DNA from 4 places in the Paenibacillus sp. 2TAB26 genome. Region 1 is predicted to be linked to each of the others. Evidence: a T-box and tRNA genes for the amino acid it is inferred to sense, from the RefSeq annotation. Region 1 holds a T-box; the other regions hold tRNA genes.
What was found. A T-box is a leader RNA that pairs with one kind of tRNA and senses whether it is charged. The one in region 1 lies ahead of AB4Z50_RS28485 (arginine--tRNA ligase), so its partner is inferred to be a tRNA-Arg.
Positions count from the first base shown of each region.

Region 2: it has a tRNA-Arg gene. The T-box ahead of AB4Z50_RS28485 (arginine--tRNA ligase) is inferred to sense a tRNA for this amino acid. The anticodon was not compared.
Region 3: it has a tRNA-Arg gene. The T-box ahead of AB4Z50_RS28485 (arginine--tRNA ligase) is inferred to sense a tRNA for this amino acid. The anticodon was not compared.
Region 4: it has a tRNA-Arg gene. The T-box ahead of AB4Z50_RS28485 (arginine--tRNA ligase) is inferred to sense a tRNA for this amino acid. The anticodon was not compared.

Region 1 covers NZ_JBFRGC010000030.1:35,635-41,030, forward strand. Annotated here, with positions in the region: gene AB4Z50_RS28480 (heavy metal translocating P-type ATPase) at 1-40, opposite strand, end outside; gene AB4Z50_RS28485 (arginine--tRNA ligase) at 135-2,006, opposite strand; T-box leader at 2,053-2,289, opposite strand; gene AB4Z50_RS28490 (hypothetical protein) at 2,366-2,902, opposite strand; gene AB4Z50_RS28495 (VOC family protein) at 3,023-3,388, shown strand; gene AB4Z50_RS28500 (endo-1,4-beta-xylanase) at 3,508-5,396, opposite strand, start outside.
Region 2 covers NZ_JBFRGC010000031.1:68,528-73,923, forward strand. Annotated here, with positions in the region: gene AB4Z50_RS29035 (HD domain-containing phosphohydrolase) at 1-723, opposite strand, end outside; tRNA gene AB4Z50_RS29040 (tRNA-Arg) at 904-980, shown strand; gene AB4Z50_RS29045 (hypothetical protein) at 1,153-1,554, shown strand; gene AB4Z50_RS29050 (TerD family protein) at 1,964-2,527, shown strand; gene AB4Z50_RS29055 (AIM24 family protein) at 2,591-3,385, shown strand; gene AB4Z50_RS29060 (hypothetical protein) at 3,583-3,912, shown strand; gene AB4Z50_RS29065 (FtsW/RodA/SpoVE family cell cycle protein) at 3,965-5,326, opposite strand; gene AB4Z50_RS29070 (PadR family transcriptional regulator) at 5,323-5,396, opposite strand, start outside.
Region 3 covers NZ_JBFRGC010000045.1:24,402-29,797, reverse strand. Annotated here, with positions in the region: gene gap (type I glyceraldehyde-3-phosphate dehydrogenase) at 1-290, opposite strand, end outside; gene AB4Z50_RS33710 (sugar-binding transcriptional regulator) at 379-1,443, opposite strand; tRNA gene AB4Z50_RS33705 (tRNA-Arg) at 1,718-1,792, shown strand; gene clpP (ATP-dependent Clp endopeptidase proteolytic subunit ClpP) at 2,109-2,693, shown strand; gene AB4Z50_RS33695 (HPr family phosphocarrier protein) at 2,866-3,135, opposite strand; gene whiA (DNA-binding protein WhiA) at 3,341-4,270, opposite strand; gene AB4Z50_RS33685 (gluconeogenesis factor YvcK family protein) at 4,277-5,242, opposite strand; gene rapZ (RNase adapter RapZ) at 5,276-5,396, opposite strand, start outside.
Region 4 covers NZ_JBFRGC010000003.1:66,937-72,332, reverse strand. Annotated here, with positions in the region: gene tig (trigger factor) at 1-42, opposite strand, end outside; gene AB4Z50_RS03380 (hypothetical protein) at 131-1,024, opposite strand; tRNA gene AB4Z50_RS03375 (tRNA-Arg) at 1,276-1,352, shown strand; gene AB4Z50_RS03370 (HPP family protein) at 1,465-1,929, opposite strand; gene AB4Z50_RS03365 (LysR family transcriptional regulator) at 2,045-2,938, shown strand; gene AB4Z50_RS03360 (AAA family ATPase) at 3,010-3,618, opposite strand; gene AB4Z50_RS03355 (hypothetical protein) at 3,850-4,182, opposite strand; gene asnB (asparagine synthase (glutamine-hydrolyzing)) at 4,324-5,396, shown strand, end outside.

The DNA.
Region 1 (5,396 bases):
GGTCGCTATCCTCTACCTGATTATCATGTACCTGCTCCATTTGCAGCACCGCCCTTCGTTCATCGCTGTTAATGCCTGTACCTCTGCGTTAAACTATATGACGGGCAAGCCAATTGCATGATTGGAACATCTGTTTACATTCTATTTGGCGCAGGAAGTCCCAGTATGTGAAGTGCATCCTGCATCGTTTGCTTATAACGCTCGGTGAGCCAAATACGCAAGCTTTTCGCTGAGCCTTCAACCTTCAAAATAGGACATGTTGCGTAGAAATGGTTAAACAATGCGGAAAGCTCATATACATACGTACAAAGCTGATTAGGAGACAGCTCCAAAGCGGCAGCTTCTAGCGTTTCTGGCCAATAAGCTAAATGTCTCAGCAATGAATGCTCTTGATTCTCAAGATCGCTAATCTCAGCTAGAGCTTGTGGGTTAAACTCAGTGTCGCCTGCTCTCTTCAAAATACTGCTGGAGCGAGCATACGTATACATCAGATAAACACCTGTATTGCCGGATATTTCGGTTGCTTGATCAAGATCAAACACAACCTCTGTTTGCAAATGAAAACGAAGCAAGTAATAACGAATCGATGCTGCTGCTATTGTACGGCTTGCCAAGCCGCCTTTACGGGATCTTTTTGCGTCTATGATTTGTTCCATTCTTACTAAGAAATCCGCTATTTTTATGCCGATTCCTTGCCTGCCTGACATCGCATACGCATGCTTGCCGTCTGACGTATCGATACCTAAACCATTTGCGGTATTAGGGCTTAATGCAACAACACCATAACTGACATGCTTTAACTGCTCTGCTTGCTCCTGAAAACCCAAAGCGAGCAATGCTTGTTTAACCATAGCCTGCGGATACTCTTGGCGCTGATCAATTACATTTATGACCATATCCGCATGACCGATTTTTTTCCTTACACCACTCGTATGCGTTGACCACAGACCATCAGAAAACTTCTGGTAACGGAAATCGTTATCGAGCAATCCAAACTTCCACAGATGGTAAGCAATATCCTTGGCCGTATAAGTCAAAATTCCGTTTGAGCGAACGAGCACTTTATCTGCGTGGAAATCCGATTGTTCCTCTTGTTCTCCGTTTTCATCAGAATGCTTCAGCACATAACAGCCCTTCAGCTTCCCTTCTGTTTCCTTGCGGAATATTCCCGTTGACTGCAGCAGTTCAAACGCGCGAGCCCAGAAGCCTTCACGCACAATATTGCTTTCCCACACCAGAACATCATACGTGATGCCAAACTGCTTCATTTCCTCGACATGCTCGCGTACAATTCTTTCTGCTACCAACAAGCCCATCCATGCTACATTCGAATGCCCTTCTTCCAGCTCTGCAAGAACCTTGGTACGTTGTTCAAGCAATTCTGGCTGCTCTTTATAAGCTCGATTAATGCTTGAATACGTATCCCAGCAAAAATCCCCAAAACGCTCGTAAGGCAGCACCGACTTTGTCTGAAGAATGCCTACCACCGTATCCGCTAATTGGTTGCCTAGATCATCAATGTAGTTGTGCACCTCAACCTGATGACCCGTCCTTCTGAGCATTCGCGCAATCGTATCGCCTACGCAGGAATTACGCAAATGACCAATATGCGCTGATTTATTTGGATTGATAGATGTATGCTCAACAAGCACTTTTTTGTTAACTGTCGTTTTCTGCGAAGATAGCTGATCTGCATTGACTGCCCACCAAGACCAATTCACATAAAAGTTAAGAAACCCGGGTGAAGCAATTTCAATCTTTTTTATGGATGAGGAAAGACTTGGATGCTTGATTAACTTTTGTTTGAAGTCGTCTGCAATCAATGAAGGTGCACGTTTTAAAAGCCTAGCAAGCTGCATCGCAATATTGCTGCTATAATCGCCATGCGCTAAGTTAACGGGATGCTCGACCGCAATTTTGAGATTTTCAGGTCGCTCTGTACGTCCCTCTTCCAGCATGCCTTGTGTTATTTCTTCAATTGCTCCAATAATCAGCTTATGAATCATTGTAATTCCTCCTATTATCAAAATAAAAAAGGCCCCCGTCTCTAAAATAAGAGACGAGAGCCATAAAGATCCCGTGGTACCACTCTAAGTGCCAAGCCTGATAAGYAGCTTGACCCCTCATTTTCGTAACGGTCAATGACCGGATTTGCCTACTAAGTAACTTCGTTCGTTTCGGCAAACCATTTCATGGGCCCGCTTCATCTAAGACATCCGTACCGGCTTCCACTAACCCGGCTCGCTGCAACTATCGGTCCTAGACTACTGTCCCAATCGCTAATGTTGTTATTTCTAACTCATATGCTTAGAAGTATTTATACAGGAAGTGTATCTCGGTGTCAAGTCTCGCTGCATTTTTCGAACTATAACTTCCATTTGTTCAACGGTTCATCATCCCACACTTGCACTTCGATGTATCTTTCTGGTCCTCTTTCTCCCTTGRCATTCCATTCTTGTGGCAATCCAAATTCTCTTACTACTTCAAAGATCTCGTTCATAGTATAGACCTGACCTCGATAAGGCTTTCCGTCTTGGAACCTCATCGTCGGAAACAAATCTCCATAAGTAAAACTAATCGTATTTGACTCGAAATTCGACATTGGAACTTGCAGTACTTTACCTGCTGGATACCATTCTAAGAGCCATGGACATTTCCCGAGAGTCATATAATGGGGAAACTTCCGAATGGGCATGCCGCCTTTATCTATAAATAAATCTCTTGCTTTTAATTCGAGACTCCGTCGAATTTTCAAATAATCCGTGGACCGTTTGCTGGCGAAGCCTTTATTTTGAACTATGATTTCGTTTAAAACACGATCTGCTTCCTCGGGATTTAAGTCTGATAAATTGCGAAATGGACCAGTCGATTCATCATAGTAGTGATACAAGAATTCAAGCATGCCTATATTCCCCCAATTCATAAAAAGTATAATACTGATTATGGTTGCTTTTCAATATGGAAAATAGTAGAATTCTTTAAAGAACATATGTTCTCATTAATAACAAAGGAGTTGCACCTTATGTTTAAGAAACTAGAATGCGTTTGCATTCACACGATCGAAATTGAGAAATCTCTTGCCTTTTACACTACGATGGGTCTAACTGAAAGCTGGAAAATAGAACGAGCATTAGAGGATGGGTTTGTTTGGAAAATCATCGGTCTAAAATTTCCAATGAAGGACAGCTCTGAACTTGTTCTTAGCAATCATCCTGACAACAAATTTACTGAAGTTGAAATTCTGGTTGAAGATGTCCGTGAAGCACACAACGAGTTAAGCAAAAATGAAGAAATTCAATGGATTAGAACACCCTTTGCTACGGAGTCAGGACATGTCGCTGTATTCGAAGCCCCTGATGGCAACGTTTTCGTTCTAGTTGGAAAATAAACCAAGAGCCGTTAAGAAGAGTTGTATATGGGCCAACCTCGAATGGGTCCAGCACTCATATCCCAACAAACATCTTATCGGCTCTTTTTTAACTCATTTCTATTAGAAATTCATAGAAGTTATTTCGTAGATTTTTGCAGCAACTGATATAAAATGACAGCTGCTTGTGCACGGCTTGCCGTTTGATTTGGTGCAAAGCTGCCATTGCCCATGCCGTTAATTGTACCCGCTGCTTGCAGCATGTCTACAGCCTCTTTGGCATATTCAGCTATAGCTGCTGCATCGTTGAACTGGGCTTTATCGTTCACTTGTTCTAACGGAATGCCCGCTTTCTGCAACGCTCTGTATGCCATTGCTGCCATATCCTGACGGCTTATTTTGTCATTAATGCCGAATGTCCCATCTGACAACCCTGTAACAATGCCTAATTGCTGAGCTGAAGCAACTGAATTATAATACCAAGCGCCTTCCTTCACATCATGGAATGTGCTGATCGCTCCTGCTTGCTTCAGGTTTAGCGTTTGAATAAGCATATGGATAAACTCTGCTCTCGTCACTGAACGATTAGGCTCAAAAGCTTGTGAAGATGCACCCGTAACGATGCCACGAGCTGCAAGCCCGATAATACTGTCTTTCGCCCATGTAACAGAAGTTATATCTTTAAAGCTTACATCGATTGAAACAGCAGCATATTTACTAAAATGAGTCGTAATAAACTTGGCTATACCTGTAACAGCATCGTATCTGCTATTCGCAAGCACTTCAAGCTTCCCATCCTCAGAAATATACAATATGACGATTTGATTTGCATTTTCGCCATTCTTCAACTCGTAAGGCACAGATACATCTACAGACAGACCATTTCCAAACTGGCTTATCATCTTGCCGCCAATGATTAAGCTGAAATCATAAACCGCATTCGTTCCAATCTGTTCACGAACCTCGCTAGACATTGTCTCGGCTGCGATTTTATTAACAATGAGTTCAATATTTCCTGTCGATTCAGTGGCTTCGAATAATGAAATCGGCAATTGAACAGTAGCAAGGCCAGCGTTGAATTCGATGGTTTTAATACCTGCCGTTTTCGCAGCTTGAACTTGCTCAACAGAAATATTGAAAGCGACCTGCTTCGCCTTATCCACAGCTTTAGCCTGGAATTTCAACAAACCGGCTTTAGCATCTGCAATAGCAGCTTTCACATCGGCAGCACTGATAGATGCCTTAGCATTGCCGTTCGCATCTATAGTAACATTAATTTCCCCTGGTTTATTAGCAGGAATGCTGCCTGTGTTGCCGTTGCCGCCAGGATTAGGGTCTCCGCCGCCATTAGGCTTGCCAGCTAATACAAGCACACCGAATCGTGAGGTGTTCTCATAAGACTTTCCTGTTGGATCGTTCCACATCCATACGCTATCTCTTTTACCCGTGCCGTTATCGTCATTGTTGACCTGAAGATCAAAACCAATGATCGTCTCGTTGCTTGGAGTGATCAAATCCAAGTTGATTGCAGCCTCTACAATGTAACCCGTAGCAATATTATCAGTCCCATAAACTGTCTTCGTCACCGAAGTGTAGTTGTCATGAGAGGCATGACCGCCTACCGTATGCAGATTTTTGTAATTAATTCGATATTGACCATCATCACCCTCATAAGCGCTAGTTTTTCCATTGTTTTGGTCTACGAAAACTTCAATGGAATCATGTTCCCATGGGTTTGGACTCGCATCCGACAATTTTTTGTCGGTTACCAAAGCATAAACATAAAGATGCTTATCGTCCCACATCGTATAAAATTCAGCTTTAGATCCTTCGCCGCCTTCTACTTTAACTTGGGTAGCAAGCTTGCTGGCGCTCGCCCACATTGCATCCATTTCACCGTCGAGAATAGGCGTGCCGTATTTTGCAGTTGATACTTTTGTTCCTGAGATAAGCGTCAACTCGCCATAACCGCTGCTATTCTGATCTTGATTGTTTCCAAGATCGCTCCACGAAATGATACTGCCATTCT
Region 2 (5,396 bases), on a different contig from region 1:
GCCGATATCATGCATTGGAGATGCGCTGCGCAGCATGTCTGCTTCAGGATCACTCATGCCTAGTCCTTTTGCCAAAACATATGAATATTGTGCAACCCGTTTTACATGATTGCCCGTTTCTTGCGAGCGGCCTTCACCGATTTTTCCCATTGCCAAAATAATCTCTTTTTGCGTCTCAATTATTTCCTCATACAGCATGATGGACTCAAGCGACTTGCCTGAGTAAGAGGCAGCAAGCGATAAGTATTCCATATCTTTCACCGAGAATATCTGCTTCTCTGTTAATTTGTTTATGGCTTGATAGGCACCAATTACTTCTCCTTGATTATTGTGAAAAGGGATCGTCATAATCGATTTCGTCCGATAACCGGTCTTTAAGTCGTTATCCGGATTATGCCTTGGATCTTCATAGGCGTCATCTATAAATATAGATTGTCCCGTGCTTATAGCACTTCCTACCAGCCCGCTGCCGTAAGGAATCCGTATCTCGCAAGCCCCGTGAGCTACCGCTGTAAAAAGCTCACTGCGAGCAGCATCAATCAACCAGACGGTGCACCGATCTGCAACGACCATCTCTCTGCCCATATTGGCCATTAAGATAAGGACAGCATCCAGCTTCTTTTCATTCGCTATTTTAGCTGTATATTCAAAAATCACCTTAAGCATTTGTTCAGGCGACAAATCCAATCGAAACGATTGCGGTTCATTTTGGAATTCAAGCATTCGAACAATCCTCCAGCCGATCAAACTCGTTATCCTTACCTCTATTCGCCTTTACAAGCTTTTTATCCTCTTGATTCCATATAAAAGCGCAGTTATTCGACAAAAAAATACAATAGTCTTACACTAAAATGGTTAATCTTGCTTCACCTAAAGCACCCATGCTATAATCAATGTTGCTGCGCGTCCGTAGCTCATCCGGATAGAGCAAACGTTTCCTAAACGTTAGGTGGGAGGTTCGAGCCCTCTCGGGCGCGCCATTTCTTTCACGAATATATAAAGCTTATTGCTAATGCCAGCAATAAGCTTTTTTTGTTTTCATCCAAACCGCACCAACAGGCAAGTGTCGAATAATTTTTATAAGACACCTGGTCAGGATACATTGACTACGGAACGTTTGTTCGCATATAATGTGCATGAGGTGATTTACAAATGGCCATGCCGTTGTCCAAAGTAAACAATTCATATCTGTACCATCCACCTGCTCACGATGAGATACAGCTTCTTCACAAAGCTATTATCCTTCCTCTAGCTCTCGTTATTGTTGAACGAAATAGACGCGAGCTTGAGAGAAAAGCGCGAACTTTACGATCTATTTTTACTAGGGCAGCAGACATTATGATTGCAAAAATGATAACAGATTTAACAACAAATACACAGCAGCTCCTTCAGAAAAGCATAACTCTGTGCATGTATAAAAACACTGCTGAACAGATCAGCTATTGCTATAATTGCCGCGGTTTTGAAGACCAGATTGCTTATTCGCATGCCTATATACGTAATGAGATAAATAAGTGTATTTCAACCTATAGTGCTGAGATTTTCACTAAATAAGCATCCCTCGATGATCAAAAAAACAGACGATCCTCTTAAAGCTTCTTAAGAAGTCTCACTATTGAAGTGAGGCTCTTTTTTCTACTCGTAATTTCGTCATACAACGCTATAATCTTCCATTCCAATCTGCTATACTACAAATAGTTTCATATCGTTCTACAAAACATACAGTTTTAACCAAAATTATTGTCGAAAAAACAGCTTTTTATTATGCATTGAGGAGGCAGTTCATATGGGAATTAATTTAAATCCGCCAGGAAGACCATCCAACATTCTTGGAGGCCAAGGCGGCATTCAACAGGGCGGTATTCAGCAAGGCGGTATCCAACAAGGGGGTATTCAGGGCGGATCAATAAATAACGCTTTTGGCGCAGCTCCCGCTCCTCAGGCCAGTCCTAATGGTGGGCTTATCCTTACCAAAGGACAGAAGCTGGATTTGACCAAAAATAATGCAGGGCTTGATTTATTGAAAATCGGACTTGGATGGGACACAAATAACCTGCAAGGCCAGAGCTATGACCTAGATGCAGAGGTGTTTATGCTGAATCAGACAAACACGGTTTCTTCCACTAGTCATATCGTTTTCTACAACAATCTCGTGAGCCCCGATGGATCAACACGTTATAAGGGTGATAACCGTGACGGACAAGGCAGCGGTGACGATGAGACGGTTGAAATTCAATTATCTAGAGTAGCTTTGGATATCCAAAAAATCGTATTTACCGTTACAATTGATGAAGCTATTCGCAAAAACCAAAACTTTGGACAAGTTTCCAATGCATATATCCGTGTCGTGAACCAAGCAAACGGAGCCGAGATCTGCCGATTTGATCTATCCGAGGACTACTCCACCTCAATCTCCATCCTAGCTGGAGAAGTATATCGCCACGGCAATGAATGGAAATTTAATGCTGTTGGAACAGGCTTGTCGCTTGATCTAGCGGGCATATGTGCGCATTACGGGGCAATGTAACAGCTTACTTGTTAATGAAGCAGCTATAATTTCATTTTATATATTATATGGAGGTTACCCCGCATGCCGTTTCAATTCCAGGTCGAACGGGAATTATTTTTGAAAGCAGAAGGACAAGGCCAGTTTTTTGCCAAAAAAGGATCGATGGTTGCTGATCAAGCCTATAACAAGAAATTCAAATATTCTAAGCGGTTGTTAGGAACGAATTCCGGAAATGTTATCGGACAAGTGATCAACCATGGTATGCGTAAAGTAACGGGAGAAAACTTAGAGATTATGGAAGTCGAAGGACAAGGCATCGTATATCTCGCGGATGAGAACTCTCATGTTACAATCATTAATTTAGAGCAAGGCGGACCATGGCAAAGCGTAAGTGTTGAGAGTGAAGATCTGCTCGCATTTACGGACACTTGTCATTATGGCGTTACCATCATTGGAACGGGTGTCCTCTCCCAGCGCGGCTTGTTTACATCCAAACTTACTTACAACGGACAGGGTGCACAGGTTGCCGTAAAAACCAAAGGCAATCCACTGGTTTTGCAAGGCCCTTGCCGTGTAGATCCTGATGCCATCGTTGCTTGGACAGGTCCTTCCCCAAGTGTGAAGATCGATGTCAACTGGAAAACGCTTATCGGCCAAACCTCCGGGGAATCTTATATGTACGAATTCAGTGACCCTAATCAGGTTGTTATTATACAGCCATTTGAACGTGAGAGCGGCGTGAAATTCGGTATGGATGACAACCGTTACCAACCGCAAACGCAGAGCAGCGCATTCAACAACACCTTTGGCGGCAGCCAAGGAGGGCATGACAGCAACAGTGGGCTTGGTGGAATTATCGGCAAGTTTCTGAAATAAGCATCGTATAATGATATAAGCCTTGCCGTATCGTTCGGCAGGGCTGTTTTCTTTGAAAACCAGCTGCTCTCCTATGGATAGCTGCCTTTTTGCTTGAAAGCATGTAACCCGGATCGCTTTCGCTGCGTACAAAGATAAACAGAAAACAAAAACTGCCCCATAGAATGATTTAAATATAGAAATAGGAGGAAAATAAAATGAAAGCTGCAGGTACACTTTTACTAGTCACTGCTATTATTGAAGGCATCTTAGGAATCCCCTTGCTGGGTGGCACCCTAGTCATGTTATCTGGATACACGCTATTATTTGCAACGCTCATTCTTCATATCGTAACGCTTGTTCTTTGCTCGCAACATAATAAGCCAGTCGTAGGCAGTATTTTGGGGATCATTACATCTGTATTAGCATGGATACCTATTCTCGGCATGATCATGCATCTTACTACAGCCCTATTCCTGTTCATTGGCGTTTCCAAAAACAATCAGCAAAATTACCCTACCCGTCCACCCGCTCCAGGCAGCTTCTAATCAAGAGGGCTATCCTACTGTAGATATTCTACAATAGGATAGCCCTTTTTTGTTATCTTGATGGCTCGCGATTTAATAAGCTGATCATATTTTTTCTCCGATTGACGCTTAGCAGCAATCCCATGACCATTAATTCGATAATGCCGTTTATTCCGCTATACGATACGAAAGGCATCGTCATGCTATTCATAGGCAGCAGCCCAAATGACATCAGAATATTCCATACGAAATGCAGACCAATAATTGAAAATAAGCCAATGACTAAACCTTTAGCATATACATCCTTGAGCGTTTTTGCCATGCCGATCACTTTAACAATCAGTAATACGGCTAGCAGCACTATAGCTATACCAAAAACCAAACCAAGACTGTAGATCAAATAAGTAAAGACCATTTCACTATAAATATAGCGAATATTGGGGTTCTCAACGCCAAATCCTTGCCCCCACATCCCTCCCAAACGAATAGATTCCAAGGAGCGCTGGAGCAAATAATTCACATCATCAGTGGAAGAATTGGGATTTAGAAAAGCGGTATACCGTTCCCATCCATATTTATAGCGATATGGATCAATTGTTACAAACACCGCTCCTGCAGCTATGATTGAACTCGCAATGGTTAAAAACAGCCTATACGTTTTCGCAACAAACAGCATTAATACGGTCAGTCCAAATAAATATAAAATAAAATTAAGATAGGAGTTCGCCTTGCTATACAGTATGGTGGGCACGATCGCATATAAAAGCACCATTTTTCCGAAGTAAAGTGAATTTCTGAATAGTCCTTGCTTCTCCTTATGCTTAACAAGCAGTGTCCCTGCAAAAGCAATCATAAATAAATAAGGAGAAGTGCCATATACATCAAAGGTAAAAGACCCGATTGTGAGCCAGCTTTTCGAACCATTGACTTCGACTGCATAAAAAATACAGGCTACCATCAGAAAAATCGTGCCGCTGTAAATGTACCACGAATACTTTTCCCATTTTCGATAGTCCAAAAAATAAATACCAATGATGAACACGATGCCTATCGCTGTGAAAACTGCCTTCTTAAGAAAAAATTGAAATCCGCTATACATATTTTGATCACTATAAGCGAACTCCATTGCATACATAGCAAGCAGGCCAATACCCACCATAATTGCGACAAGTGCGGCTAATCCCCATTCCATAACCGGCTTATGTGCTGCATGAAGCTGCTTGCCGATCTGATCAGGATCACCCATCTGGACTAGAGCAGCACGAACCGCCTCTTCCTCTGATAACCCTTCGTTTAGCTTATCCTCCACCAGCTCGTCCAGATGGTTCTGCATTTCAACCTTGATGTCACGATGCACATCTCTTGCTTTTACATGTCTGCAAACCTGCACTAAGTATTCCTGAATCGACTCATACTGAACAGGTTTGTTATTCATGCATGGCCCTCCCCGATTACGCGGTCTACCGTCGTCCGAAACAACGTCCACTCCTGCTTCTTCTCCTCCA
Region 3 (5,396 bases), on a different contig from region 1:
CCAGTTGATTCAACTACGATTTCAACGCCTACCGAACTCCAAGGAAGGTCTGCAGGGTTGCGCTCTGCGAATACTTTGATTTCGCGGCCATTTACGATAAGCGCGCCTTCTTTAGCTTCTACAGTACCGTCAAGTTGACCGTGTGTTGTATCGTATTTCAGAAGATGTGCCAGTGTTGCAGTATCCGTAAGATCATTTACTGCCACGATTTGAACATCAGGGTTGTTCAGTGCTGCGCGGAATACGTTACGGCCGATGCGACCAAAACCATTAATACCAACTTTAACCATTTTTGTTTCCTCCTAAGCGTTTTTAAAAGATTTATGAATATATTTCAAGACATTTTGCAGGTATGCCTTAACAGCAATTTGCAAATTGTCATGATTCCTTATTGCCTTCTTCTTGACTGTGCTTCTCTTGATCGATCAAAGCTACGATTTCAAGTGCCGCTGCTTCATCCGTTACGAGTACATCATTGTGTCCAAAGCGCATCACTGCCGCTATAGCCTCGCCTTTGCTCTTGCCGCCAGCAACACCTATAACAACTTCAGTTTTAACAATATCCTCGAGCCGTAACCCCACCGTTTGCATTTTGTGCACGACAGCGCCTTTTCGGTCAAAATAAAACCCGAACGACTCCGCCAAAGCACCCTCAGCTTCCATAGCATCAATAACTTCACGCTCTAGCCGCCTGCGTCTTGCCATAACCATAGCATCTCCGATACCATGTACAACGATGCGAGCACTGCGGATGACATCCACAATTTCTCGAATGTTCGGCTCCTGCATAATAGATGCAAAAGCTTCCTCTCCCAGATGATCCGGCACATGTAGAAGTCTATACTGCGCTCCTGTACGCTTAGCCATCATGGAAGCAATCGTATTCGCTTGGTAATCCAAGCTCTCCCCTAGACCGCCTCTAGCCGGTACGAACAAGTTCGTATTCAGCTGAGAAGAACTAATCAGTTGATTCGACAGCTGTGCAATCGTCGTTCCGCCTGTTACAGCTACAACGTCGTTAGGCTGCATTACCTTGATAAGCACCTGACATCCCGCACGTCCAAGCTCTCGCTTTGTTTGGGCAGAGACTTCCGAATCGCCAGCAACTATAATGACCTGCGATAGGCCGTAGTGGCTGCGAATCGTTTCCTCCAGTTCGGATAGTCCGAACATTGTCTTGTAGAATGGCTCAAGCTGCTCTAATAGAAGCTTGCCTGAATCGCTAATCCGCATGCCTCCCGAATGAATCTCGAGCAACCCCTGCGTCTTTAGAAAATCGGTCTCTGCCCGAAGCATACGCTCCGTCATCGATAATACAGAAGCCAACGTTCGACGTCCGATTAAATCCGATACCATTACTTGATGCAAAATCGAATATCGTTTCTTCATGACCTCTAGCAGATCAGGCACAAGCTGCTGCTGCAGTTCAATGATCTGACGCATTTCTCATCCTTCACTCCATCGGCCTATAGCGTATTCGGTTCAAAATACGTTGGACTCAATATGTCCCGCGGTATCATTTCAAGTCCCACCTTTAGTTTATCGGAAATAACCGATTGTAGCAATAGCCGATTATCAATTGGAAACGGTTTCCGACGCATTTTTAACAAATTTAATTTTTGAACATCGCTTGCTTTAAAATCTTTAATATCATATAATCATTTTTGCGACTATTTTCTTACAGAAGCAGATAGCAGCAACAGCAGCTTTTCCTTATGCGCCCGTGGTCCAATGGATATGACGCAGCCCTCCGAAGGCTGAGATCTAGGTTCGATTCCTTGCGGGCGCGCCATTACTTTTTATTATCGCAAGTTCAAACTCTATATTGATACACACGAACCGTTCCTATACGCTGGAACGTTTTTTTTATTTTAAGCAACACCCAAGTGATTAATCTCCCGCTACAACATCCAACCTATGCCTCATGGAAAACACTCCAAATTGCGCTTGTATATTTCATCCAATCCACTTCAAACCCATTTTTTTCGTATACGCAGCAAGGGAATTACAGACCTGTTTGACTATCTTTGACTTTTGACTTTTCATCCGTTATTATGAGAATACGATTTAACCATTCATTGTTTTTTAGGAGGGGGCTTACGTTGGATATGAATTTCGTTCCTATGGTTATTGAGCAAAACAATCGGGGTGAGCGTGCGTATGACATTTACTCTCGCCTACTGAAAGATCGCATTATTTTTCTAGGATCAGGTGTAAACGACGTGGTGGCAAACTCCATCATCGCTCAATTGTTATTCCTGGCGGCAGACGACCCTGAGAAGGACATTTCTCTTTATATTAACAGCCCGGGCGGCTCAATTACGGCAGGCATGGCTATTTACGATACGATGCAATATATTAAACCTGATGTATCTACGATTTGTGTAGGTATGGCTGCTTCTATGGGTGCTTTCTTGCTTACTGCAGGTGCAATTGGCAAACGTTATGCGCTTCCGAACAGCGAAGTCATGATCCATCAGCCACTTGGCGGTGCAGAAGGCCAAGCAAGCGATATCGCCATTCGTGCGAAACGCATTATCGGCATGCGCGACAAGCTGAACGGTATTTTGGCAGAGCGCAGTGGACAATCGCTTGAACGTATCGAGAAAGATACAGACCGCGATTACTTCATGAGTGCAGCAGAAGCCAAAGAATATGGCTTGGTTGATAAAGTAATTGAGAAACTCGCATAATTCATTCCGCTAGGTCATAGGTTTGAACGCAAAAAAGAGCAAGTTCGGATTCATCCGAGCCTGCTCTTTTTTTTAGTGCAAACACATTCGTAAGATTATTGTACATTCCATATAAAAAAAGAGCTGCCGCCGCAAGCTCATAATGAACCTGCGTGACTTCTCTCCTTCTTCATTATTGGTTCTCCAGCTCTTCTTTGCTTACCAAAGCGACTAAAGCGTTTACAGCCTGTTCTGCGTCCGAACCCTCGGCACTAATGGATACTTCAGTGCCAGAACTGATAGCCAAACTCATAATACCCATTATGGATTTAGCATTTACTTTTTTGTCGTCTTTCTCTACAAATACTTCGGAGGAAAATTTGTTCGCTTCTTGTACGAATAATGCTGCTGGTCTTGCATGTAGTCCAGTCTTAAGACGAACAACAACCGGAAGCCTTGTCATGGAAACCATACCCCCTATATTTTTCTCAATCATTAGCATGCGGCAAAAGCTTATACGGCTCTGTTTGCCGTCTTCTGGCTGCAAAAGCTCGTTTCCGGACAAAGATAAGATGTGTAAGTATCAATGCTGCTTATTCTTATCTTTAAAAATTGCGTCATTTTAAATTATTATATCATTATACCAGCTGATGCACTAGGATAAAAGTTCAGACACCGCGGATTTTTTCCGCAAGTGCGTCGATTTTGCGCAAACGATGGTTTACGCCCGACTTACTGACCTTTCCTCCGAGCATTTCGCCGACCTCAGTCAAATTCATATCCGGATGCTGAAGCCTTATCTCAGCTACTTCCTTCAGCTTATCAGGCAAGCTATCCAGTCCTACTTCACGTTGAAGCAGCTTAATGTTCTCGATCTGACGAACAGCTGCACCGATCGTTTTATTTAGATTGGCCGTTTCGCAGTTTACGATCCGGTTTACTGAATTGCGCATGTCGCGCATGATTCGAACATCTTCAAACTTGAACAGAGCTTGGTGCGCACCAATAATATTGAGGAGCTCAATTATTTTCTCGCCCTCTTTGATGTAGAAGATAAATCCCTTTTTTCGCTCAATGCATCTCGCGTTAAGATCAAATTTGTTCGCAAGGTCAACTAACGACTCACAATGCTCTTGGTACATCGAAGAGATTTCCAAATGATAAGATGAACCTTCTGGATTGTTAACCGATCCGCCAGCAAGAAACGCACCCCGTAGATAGGAGCGTTTGCAGCAAGGCTTGCGAATGATTTCCTTATCGATGCCTAAATTGAACATAAAACCTTCCGATACAATTTTGAGCTCGCTTAATATTTCCTGAACTCTAGCCGGTATACGGACAATATACACGTTGTTTTTTTTCAATCTCATCTTTTTACGGACAAGCAGTTCTACATGCACATCATAATGTTTTTTGAGCAGGGAATAAATCCTTCTGGCAATCGCGGCATTTTCCGTTGAGATGTCCAAAACGACTTTGCGGCTAGATACGCTAACCGAACCATTCATCCGTATGAGTGCAGATAGCTCCGCTATCTCACAGCAGCTGTCCGCTTCAATTAATGTCAGCTCTTTCTTTGTTTGGGCCGCAAATGACATTGTGTATCACCTCTTTCGTAACATCCAGTTCTCTACCAGCTTATAAATATGATGGCTTAAGCGTTCGGCATCATGCCGAAGAAAAGTGCGAAACAATACTAGCCGATCCGCAATGACTTCATAACCCTTTTGCGTAACTGCATCTAAATCCAAATGGACGGCCTTTGCGCCAAGCTCAGCATATCTGCTTTCGATTTGCGGCGGAATTTCGCCGTCATTTACAATGACATAATCGAATAGATGTTGACCGATATGAGCATGAATGGCATCAAGGTGATCGCCTACCGAATAATTATCAGTTTCCCCAGGCTGGGTCATAACATTACATACAAATAATTTTACGGCTTCTGATTCCACGATGGCAGTTGCCAGTTTAGGAACTAGCAAGTTTGGAATAATACTTGTATATAAGCTGCCCGGTCCAATCAATATAGCATCGGCCTGTTCAATGGCCTCGACTGCCTCTCGCAGCGGTTCGACATCGGCTGGTTCCAAAAACACTCGTTTAATGACCTTGCCAGCTTTCGGAATCATGGATTCCCCTGTGACAATGCTGCCATCAGCCATTTCCGCTTTAAGTACGATAGCCTGATTCGCTGCGGGCAGAACCCGTCCTCGAACCGCTAACACACGGCTCAGCTCACGAATCCCAGTTACAAAGTCGCCGGATATATCGGTCATTGCTGCCAGCATAAGATTGCCAAGGCTGTGGCCTGCAAGTCCCGGTACCGTTTTGAAACGATACTGAAGAACCTCAGTCAGCAGCGGCTCAGCATCCGCTAATGCCATAAGTACGTTCCGAATGTCACCCGGAGGCGGAATTTGCAGCTCATTGCGTAAAATGCCTGAGCTCCCGCCATCATCGGCAACCGTAACAATCGCGGTAATATCGAGCGGCTTCTCCTTAAGACCTCGCAGCATAACAGAGAGACCTGTACCGCCGCCAATTACGACGATTTTAGGCCGTCTCATTATCTTGTGTCTACTTTGCATTTTCTCACCTCGTCAATGCTTGTCACGTTCGGCATCGCGATGGCTGACACGCACACGTTCCGTATCACTGCTGCCGAGCATGCGTCCCAAATATTCTGCTATAGCAACGGAACGATGCTTACCGCCAGTACAG
Region 4 (5,396 bases), on a different contig from region 1:
CGACACGATGTTCTTGTCTATTTTTTCCCAAGTTGCTTTCATTTTATGCCTTCCCCTCCGAAAATGCTCATGCATCAGTAGTTATCACGTTTCATAAACCATTCTATTATAAACAAGCTAGCCCAGATTATCAAGACTCTGGCTCATCTTCTCCCGATTGCTGCAAAACGGCAACCTGTCTAAGCGCCTTGCATGCTTGCTCATAACGGAACCTTAAACCTTCGGTAATGCCGTATGTATCACGAATATCGTCATCGTTTGCCGAGCCGTAAACGGTAAGAAGCAGCGTCAAATGCAGCGCAGCTGCAAAATAATCAACTGTATCCTCGTCTTCTCTCAACATCCAATGATAAGCAGCCGTACCATACAAAAACTGTAAACTTTCCTTCCAAAGCTCTCTAGCAAAATGCGGCAATGTGGGATCATCGACCTCGGCAACCTGCTCTGTCCGCTCCAATATCCTAATAATTGGCGAAGGGAATTCATCCATAGAAAGAGGCGTCGCTTCCAAATCAAGCTCTACGGTTTCACCAAGTCTCTCCAGTGTCAGTAAACCGGCAGCTCCTCGCTTGCGCAAGCATTGCAGTGCCTTAAACTGAACGACAGGGTGAACCTGCTGGGTTACCAGCCAATTTTTAATGGAATCATCCACTTCTGGAGTCTGAATATAAGCAGCGCGTTCAAGAGCAAGAATTTGCTGATCGATCATCGGATGATTTTGCATGATGTAGAGCACTTGGTTCACATAAGCTTCATCTTGATCAGGAGGATTAAGAAGTTGCTCGCGCATAGTCGCCTCGTCCTCTTCCTTCTCTCGCTTGGCCGATAGGAATCCCGAATCTTCTCCATCATTTCCTTCTCCAGGAAAAGCCATGTCAAGCCACGTAAGTAAGCTGTCCCACTCTTCATAATGGCGAGCATCCTCGCCCTGGCATTGCAGCAAAAAGCGCAGCAACTCCTTGGCCTCCCCGTATTGTTCCGCTTCCAGCATACGGGTTAACTGTACCTGATAATGGTCCAGCATGCTAGGGAACAAGTAAACGTTATCCTTGTTGTCGCCTTGTGTGTCATTGGGAGTTGTAATGATAACACCGCCTTATGGTCGCGCCTTTTGTTCATTCGGACAATCTTGCGTACGATTATACCATGTACAATCAAAAGAAAAAACAAATGTAGTATTCCGACAACTCATAAATCTTATTTTATAATAAAAAGAATATAAATTCAAAAAAGTGCTTGCAATATTTTAATGATGTGTGCTATATTATTTCTTGTGTCCCGGTAGCTCAGCTGGATAGAGCAACGCCCTTCTAAGGCGTCGGTCGGGAGTTCGAATCTCTTCCGGGACGCCATATTATTATCCATTAACGCCGCCTATTCAGGTGGTTTTTTTATTATATACTGATCTATTTAAAAGAGGCTGATCCCGGTATTTACCAACTGGATCAGCCCTTTTTTTTATTTCTATGACTTCAAAGCAGCTGACTTGGTCGCCAATAATTTCCTATAACCATAAGCGGCAAGCGCGATCAGCACCGCTCCGAATAGGACCGGAGTAAACAGATAGGACCAGCCCGCATGGCTTAGCATAACAACAAGCGGATCAGCACCTGCGGGTGGATGAACTGTTCTTGTGAGCTGCATCAGAAGGATGGACAATCCAACAGATAGTGCAATGAACCATGTTGAATCTCCGAACAGATGCAGCATCACAAGACCTGCTCCAGTGCTGATCAAATGGCCTCCAACAACATTTCTGGCTTTGGCAAGCGGACTATCTGGCAAAACAAACACGATAACACAGCTGGCCCCAAATGGAGCCATCATCAGCGTAATCGACATTAAATCGCCCATGGTCAGCAGCAATGCGATAACAACGGTGCCAACAACCGCTGCCGCCAGCGGCTTCCAATTTTTATTTCTCAGCATTTCTCATTCCCCGTTTCTCTTATTATGACATCATGCTATCATAAGAGAAATCATTCGAGAATTGAATGTTTACAATGGAACCCATTTCAAATTCCGATACCTAAGGGGAGTTAACATGCTGGAGTCTTGGGAAGGTCGTTTTTTTGTTACATTTACTGCTGTGCTGGAGGAGAAAAGCTTCAGCGGTGCCGCTGATCGTCTCGGTTACGTTCAATCGACGGTAACCTCACATATTCGACATTTGGAAACAGCAAGCGGCAAAAAGCTCTTTCACCGTTTGCCGCGCGGCGTAGAGCCAACAGAAGCAGGCTTGCTGCTAGCTCCCTATGCATATCAATTTATCCAGCTTGGACATTCGCTTCAGGATGCGTTCTCGGAGCCTGGCATGCCGTCAGGTATCGTTCGAATCGGAGCTCTAGAGTCGTTTGCCATCTCTCATCTACCGCATTTTTTAACCGGCTTTCTCCAGCAATACACCAAGATCAAGCTGCATTTAACGCCTGGCCTGCAACATGATATTACCGCACATGTCATAATCCATCGCGTTGACCTCGGCATCGTACCCAAGGCTCCGGAACGTGACGACCTTCTATTTGCACCTTTAATAGAAGAGAAGCTCTTGCTGATCTGTGCTCCTGCGCTGGAAGAGCGCTTCGCGCAGCTCGGATGGCAAGCGTTGCACGACAACGCCTTCATTAGCTTCGGGGATCAGTGTATCTACCACACTTATGGACGCGATATGCTGAGAGAAGTTGATGTTGAGCTTGCTGATCATTTGTCTTTCTCCAGTGTTGAGCTCATTAAGCAGACGGTTGCTTGCGGAATGGGCATCTCATTCGTACCAGAATCAAATGTAGCTAATGAGGTAGCCGCAGGTACGCTGCTGTCATTGCCCTTGAACCAAGAGCTCCTATTGACGCATGGCATTATTACACATAAAGCACGTGAGCCTAAAGCTGCAGCACAAGCCTTTATCCAGCAATTGAAATCATTTTTGAAAACCGTTTAATCACAAAACCACAAATAAAAAGGCGGCTTCATAGGGAAATTCCCCAAATGAAGCCGCCTTTTCTTATTATATTAAACGGATAATGTTGTCTGCTTTTCATTAACAAATTGGAATAATTGCTCGGCTTTCTCTTCCGTTAGCTCTCCGCTATTATCAAACACGAGGATGGAGGAGTTAGGAATAACCCAGTTGATTTGCGGAACAAATGCTATCCGTTTCTCAAAGTCGCCCCAGTTGTCCAGTTTCCACTGATCGCGCTCTGTTTGACGCCCGATGATCCGATTTTTTTGCAGCTCCATATCCAGCAGCGTGACAACAACCACCTTAACGTCTACCTCGTTCATCGTGAGGCCTGCTGCCTCAACAACCTCTTCGATCCACTGTTTGTTTTTCAGTTCTGCCGTAAAAGGTGAAATCATAAATACGTTTTGACCAGCAGCCAAATTTTCAATACATACGTCCTTTGCCGTATCATATTCCAAATCACGCAAATGCTTTTTGTAATAATCAGAATCCCGATCTCTTTTATCCAGGCCGTTTAACTCCAATATAGCCTCAACAAAACGACCGCCTATCGTATCCCGGTCAAGAAAAGCAGCTGGAATGCGAGCAGACAACTTTCTAGCTACCGTTGTTTTGCCCGTCCCCGCTACTCCGACAAAAAAAACTAACTTTTGCAAAACGAAAACCCTCCACTATTTTTTGTAGAAGTATATCATTTTTTGCAGCAATATAATAGAAATGATTACTTAAAAACAGCGATATAATTTAGAAAAAACATTCTTATTTTATTTTTACTGTATCATTCAACTTATTTCCCATGTATATATCGATTGTATTATAAAAAAACAAGATGTTGCCTCAGCTATTCAGCTTCTGCAACACCCTGTTTATGCTTACTTATCCGCTTATTAAAAAAACTGCATCGATTCGATATGCTGCTTCGTCGTGTCCGTTCCAAACTCATACAATTGCCTGTAAATTCGCTCAATCAACTGATCGTAACCAGCGTTGATTTCGCCATCGCTTGCTGAGCCAAACGGACTGTACGAGAAATGAAACATCTCCGCTTCATCCATGCTAGACAGCTCATCAAACAGCTCTCTAAGCTTCGTATACTCATTTTCGTTCATTATAATCTCAAGTTCATACGCAGCTGCCTGCGGATCCTCTAATATTTGTCCCGCCTGAACAGAAACGAAATAATGCTTGCGTTCTTCACTGCCTGCTTCTTGCTCTGCCATCAATCGCACACTCCTTCCTGCATTTATTACTTTTCACAGCCACTTCTAGCATCCCCCGTCGGACAGACATTTTATCCCTTATTCTGCATATAACTGATATTATCGCTACTTTGAGACCAGCAAAAGAGAGGAATGAGATCAATGTGTGGAATTACCGGCTGGATCGACTGGAACCGTGATCTGACTAAGCAAAGTGAAAGCTTAGAGAAGATGACAGACACCCTTGCACCGCGCGGTCCCGACGCTTCCGGTACGTGGATATCAGCTCATTGCGCTTTAGGCCATCGACGTTTATCCGTCATTGATCCGGAGAACGGGGCACAGCCAATGATTCGCCATACCGGCGACGACAAATATGTCGTTGTCTATAACGGGGAATTGTATAATGCACCAGAACTTCGCAAGGAGCTTGAAAGCAGGGGCAGAATCTTTACGACAAATTGTGATACAGAAGTGCTGCTGGTCGCTTTTATGGAATGGGGCAAGTCTTGCGTAGAGCGTTTTAACGGAATATTTGCTTTTGCCATATGGAACGTATTAGAGCAAGAACTATTTCTGGCGCGTGATCGGCTTGGCGTCAAACCGCTGTTCTATAGCACACAGGATGGTTTGTTTATTTTTGGCTCCGAACAAAAATGTATATTGGCACACCCTGCCGTGAAGCCGGAGGTTGGAGCGGAAGGGCTTGCTGAGATTTTTATTTTAGGACCAGCACGCACTCCAGGCCATGGTGTATATAAGCAAATCAATGAGCTTAGACCTGGCAAGTGTATGACCGTCAATCACGCTGGCGTGAAGACGATTACGTACTGGCAGCTTGAGAGCAGCCCCCATGGGCAAAATATAGAAGAAACAGCTGAACAAGTAGGAGCGCTGCTAAAAGATACCGTTGAGCGGCAGCTCGTTTCAGACGTTCCTGTATGTACCCTGCTGTCTGGCGGCCTTGATTCCAGTGCGCTAACTACACTCGCTGTCAATTATTACAACGAGAACGGGCAAGGGAATGTCCACACGTACTCTGTTGATTATGCGGACAACGATAAACATTTTAAGGCACATGCCTTCCAGCCTAATAGTGATGCGCCATGGATCGAGAGAATGACGACGCATCTGGGCACAATTCATCATCCTATACAGTTTGATACACCTGATTTGGTTGGCGCATTAAAAGCAGCCACCTTTGCTCGCGATCTTCCGGGCATGGCCGATGTTGA